Regions from separate parts of the Cellulosimicrobium sp. EB106-03-01-XG111 genome, predicted to be linked through region 1. Evidence: riboswitches for the same ligand, from Rfam matches in the RefSeq annotation. Region 1 holds a riboswitch; the other holds the start of a gene.
The links. A riboswitch is a leader RNA that binds a small molecule or an ion and turns the genes downstream of it on or off. The one in region 1 is predicted to bind cyclic di-AMP.
Positions count from the first base shown of each region.

Region 2: linked by a shared signal. The riboswitch ahead of AC3WT4_RS19745 (C40 family peptidase) and the one ahead of AC3WT4_RS04160 (C40 family peptidase) in region 1 are both predicted to bind cyclic di-AMP.

Region 1 is NZ_JBYTEQ010000003.1:38,787-41,163, reverse strand. Features, by position in the region: gene AC3WT4_RS04170 (histidine phosphatase family protein) at 1-142, opposite strand, end outside; gene AC3WT4_RS04165 (hypothetical protein) at 170-589, opposite strand; gene AC3WT4_RS04160 (C40 family peptidase) at 789-1,391, opposite strand; cyclic di-AMP (ydaO/yuaA leader) riboswitch at 1,586-1,741, opposite strand; gene AC3WT4_RS04155 (WD40/YVTN/BNR-like repeat-containing protein) at 1,822-2,377, opposite strand, start outside.
Region 2 is NZ_JBYTEQ010000035.1:2,942-5,318, forward strand. Features, by position in the region: gene AC3WT4_RS19740 (universal stress protein) at 1-125, opposite strand, end outside; gene AC3WT4_RS19745 (C40 family peptidase) at 313-1,125, opposite strand; cyclic di-AMP (ydaO/yuaA leader) riboswitch at 1,133-1,293, opposite strand; gene AC3WT4_RS19750 (iron-dependent transcriptional repressor DtxR) at 1,460-2,170, opposite strand.

The DNA.
Region 1 (2,377 bases):
GCACTCCCGCGACGCGCTCGGCCGCCCGGGCCGCCTGGTCACGCCCGACGGCGTCGAGCGCGACGCCGTCCGCCCGCCCGGCGAGGATGCCGCTCGCGTTCGCGGTGGTGCGGCCATGACGGACGAGCAGGACGGTCGGCATGCCCCGAGCGTAGGTGACCGCCGGCTCTCAGCTCGCCGCGGCGGCGTCCGAGGAGGCCGTGTCCTGGGTCGGGATGACCCGCGGGACGAGCCGGTCGGGCAGGGGCGCCAGGCCCGGTCCGCCCGCGCGGATCCAGCAGTGCAGGGCGTCGGTGAGCTCGTCGCCCGCGAGCTGCTCGAACCAGGTGGGGCCGGCGGCACGGGCGGCGGGCACCGGCCTGACCACCACGACGTCCCCGCGCTCGCACTCGTCGAGGCAGTCCACGACGGTCAGGCGCGCGTCCCCGGTCTCGGCGATCCGGCGCAGCCGGTCGAGCTGCCCACCCGGACGGGTGTCGGTCGCGGCCAGCGTCTCCCCCGCGCACAGCCCGCACGCCGTGATGCCGGGCACCGTGCGCGCCGGGCGGGGACGACGTCCCCGCTCGTCGGTCGGGATCGTCGCCGTCACGCGTCGATGCCCTGGTGGCGGGCCTGGTGCCGCACCTGGTGGCGGACCGCCGTCGGTCCGTGCTCGCCGCGATATCCCCGGGACGCCATGCCTGTCCTTCTTCCTGTCGTGCCGACGGGACCGGCGCCCGCGAGCGATACCCCGCAAGGGTATATCGGTCGAGGGAGGGCCCCACCCGCCGGGCGGGGCCCTCCTTCGGTCAGCCCACCCGGATGAAGGTGGGGTTGGACTGCCAGATCTCCCCGTACCGGACGGTCTTGCCCGGCGAGGGTGCCTCGATCTGCTGGTTGTCCCCGACGTAGATCCCGATGTGCCCCGGGCTCCAGATCAGATCACCGGGCTGCGCCTGGTCTCGGGAGATCACCGTCCCCGCGTACCGCTGCTGCGACGAGGTCCGGGGCAGGTCGATGCCGACCTGGGCGTAGACGTAGGACGTGAAGCCGGAGCAGTCGAACCCGTCCGGCGTCGTACCGCCCCAGAGGTACGGCACGCCGAGGTAGCGGGCCGCGATGCTGACCACGGCCGAGCCCGACGCCGACGCCGGGACCGCGACGGGAGCGGGCGCCTCCTCGGTGCCCTCCTCCGCCGACGTGCTCGTCCGTTCCCCGCTCCGGGCCGGACGCTCCTGACGGTCCGCCTCCGGCTCCGGCTCCGGCTCGGGTTCCGGCTCGGGGGCGGGGGTGACGGTGACCGGTGCCTGCTCGATCGCGAACGACGCGTCGGCCGAGACGGTGACCGCCGGTGCGGCGCTGAGCGCCTGGCGGGCCTGCTCGGTCAGCGCGCTGAGATCGACCCCGGACACCGCCTGGGGCTCCGCGCTCGGCGCGGCGCTGGCCGGCGCCGCGAACCCCGAGACCAGCAGCCCCGACCCGGCAGCCAGGAGGACACCCTTGCGGGCAGCGCCGGCAGTCCCCTCTTGAGCCGTACGGGCTATCGAGGTCAGCGGCGTGATCGGTCGACGGGACGTACGGTGACGTCCCGGGTTTCTTGCGTTCATGATGGTCTCCTTCGTGCCTACGGGGTGAGCTGTCGGGTTCGGGTCGGAGAGTGACCCGGCCGGACCGGTGGCTGCGGCCCGGCTTCACCCCCAGAGCACCGCGGTGCTCGCCTGAGTGGTTCCCCCGCCCCTGTCGTGGTCGTCGATGGTGTGCTCCCGGAGCTGACAGGGCTCGGCACCCTCCGGGATCCCTCGCGGACGGTTCCGCGAGGAGCATGGGGTTGCGGGCGACCTCTCACCCGCGGTCCGCGCCGAGCACCGGGTCCCAGCTCGCGCCGAGGTCCCGGCTGGTGAACAGACCGGTGTCCGTGGCGACGAGGACCCACGGCTGGTTGCCGGGGCTGTCGTCGGGCACGTAGGTCATGGCCTGGACACCGTCGGGCGCGGTGCCGTGGCTGTCCCACGCCTCGGTTCCGGGTGTACCGGTCCAGAAGGTCCCCCGGGCGTCGATGCCGATCAGCCGGCCGCCTCGCTCGTCGTCGACGAGCACCAGGGCGGGGGCGTCCCGGTCCGGGGAGAAGCTCCGGCCACCGTCGCGGCTGAGCTGCAGGCCCGTGGGCGTGGTCGCGACGACCGTGTCCGGGTCCGCGTCCAGGAGGTGCACGTCGCGGGCCTCGACGGTCGCCCCCCGCGACCAGGTCTCGCCCGAGTCGTCGCTGACGAGCACGCTCGAGGTCGCCGAGTCCAGCCCGACGACGCGGACGGTGCCGTCGCCGGCGCTCGCCGTGCTCAACGCGTGGAAGTCGACCTCCCCGGTGAGGGAGACCTGGTCCCAGGTCACGGCGCCGTCG
Region 2 (2,377 bases), on a different contig from region 1:
GAGTAGGTGCACACGATGTGGAGCGGCCACCCCACGCGCAGCGCGTACGCCGCGGCCCAGTCCAGGGCGTGGAGGCTCGGCGCCGAGCCGTCGACACCGACGAGGACGGATTCCGTGCGGGTCATGAGCGACTCTCCTCTCGACGGCCCGGTGCCATCGGACGACCAACCTAGCCGAGACCAGGCCCGGCCGTCCGTCTGCCACGAGTCACGAACACGTCAAGAATGCCACGAACCCCGCCCGCTCGCGCTAAGTGCGAGCGGACGGGGTTCGTCCAGCCAGTGACCGCGGGGGTCCTGATCGGGTGAGCGATCAGGCCACGCGGATGAAGGTGGGGTTCGACTGCCAGATCTGGCGGAACTGGACCGACTTCCCGGGGCGCGGGGCGTCGATCATCATGTTGTCGCCCGCGTAGATGGCGATGTGGCCCGGCGTCCAGATGAGGTCGCCCGGCTGCGCCTGGTCGCGCGACACCTTGGTGCCGACCGAGCCCTGGGCGCCCGACGTGCGCGGCAGGTTGATGCCGACCTGGGCGTAGACGTAGCTGGTGAAGCCCGAGCAGTCGAAGCCGTCGGGGGTGGTGCCGCCGTAGACGTACGGGACACCCACGTAGCGGGCCGCGATCGAGACGATCGACGAGCCGTAGGCCGACGCGGGGGCGCCGACGGACGCCTCCTGCTGGGCCGGCGCCTGGGCCTCGTCGGACGAGGACGACTGCGTGGACTGGCGCTCCTGCGTGCGGCTCGTCTGCGTGGTGCGGACGGGCTCCGGCTCGGGCTCCGGCTCCGGCTCGGGGGCCGGGGTCACGGTGACCGGGGCCTCCTCGATGGTGAACGCCGCGTCGGCCGCGACGGTCACTGCCGGTGCGGCCTCGAGGGCCTGGCGGGCCTGCGCGGTGAGGGCGCTGAGGTCGACGGCGTTGAGCTTGCCGGACTCGTTGTCGACCGGGGCGGCCGTCGCGGGGGCGGCGGCGCCGATCATCGAGACGATGAGGCCGGAGGACGCGGCGACGACGGCGGTACGACGACCGACGCTCGACATCTGGTCCGATGCGGCCTGGGCGATGGTGCTGAGTGGCGTCACGGGACGCCGCGCCGCGCGGTGGCGGGCGCGAGTCGTGCTCACGGTCACTGTTGCCTCTCCTGGACGCCTGCGAGGTCAGCTGTCGGGTTCGGGTGGAAGAGTCACCCGGCCTGACGGACCGGAGTCCGTCGGGCTTCACCCCAAGGGCGCTGTCTCCAGCACCCGGAAGTGGGTCCCCCGTCCCTGTCATCGGGTCGTCGTGGACCTCTCGCGGTGACAGGGTTAGGCGTTCCGCGCGAGGACTCCGCCAGATGGGTATCCCGACGGAGCAGGACGACCGTACAGGACCCCTCGGCAAAAGTCACGTTCCCATTACGACGGGACGCCGCCACTCGCATCGCCGCTGGTCACGGCGCTCCGGCCGGTGAACGGACGGCTATCCGCGGGCGACGAAGAGGTGGCGCGCGACGTCGTCGGGCAGGTCGAGGACCACCGGCACGCCCTCCCCCTGCACGGTGACCCCGCCGGCCGGTGCGGGACGCACGACGAGCGTGCGGCGCGGCAGCACCCCGGCCTGGGCGAACCGCGCGAGGAGCTCGACGTCGACCTGGACCGGCTCGGCGATCCGCTGGAGCACGACACGCACCTCGCCCCCGCCGAGGCCGTGCTGGGCGAGGTGGACGGGGAGCGAGACGACGCCGTCGAGGAAGTCGACCTCCTCGAGCTGCTCCCCGAGCTCCGGCAGGCCCGGGATGGGGTTGCCGTACGGGTCGAAGTGCGGGTGGTCGAGCAGCCCGAGGAGCCGCTCCTCGACGAGCTCGCTCATCACGTGCTCCCAGCGGCACGCCTCGGTGTGCACGTACTCCCAGTCGAGCTTGATGACGTCCGTGAGGAGCCGCTCGGCGAGCCGGTGCTTGCGCATGACCCGCGTCGCCTTCTCGTGGCCCGCGGGCGTGAGCTCGAGGTGGCGGTCGCCCGTGACGACGACGAGCCCGTCGCGCTCCATGCGCGCGACCGTCTGCGACACCGTGGGCCCCGAGTGCCCGAGGCGCTCCGCGATGCGCGCGCGCAGCGGGACGATGCCCTCTTCCACGAGCTCGTAGATCGTCTTCAGATACATCTCGGTGGTATCGATCAGATCGGTCACGTCACGCTCCCAGTCGCTCGTCGGCTCGGGGCGCCCGGTCGTCGCTGCCACGGGGCGCCTGCCCGCACCGGCGGGCCGCTGGGGTCAGTCTATGGTGAGCCCGTGACCCGGCCGCGGTGCCGTCCGGAGGCGCCCGTGGCGCGTCGCCGCGCGCACCTCCTCGCGGCCCCCGCCGCGGAACGTGCGGCGACGCACGGCCTGTGGACG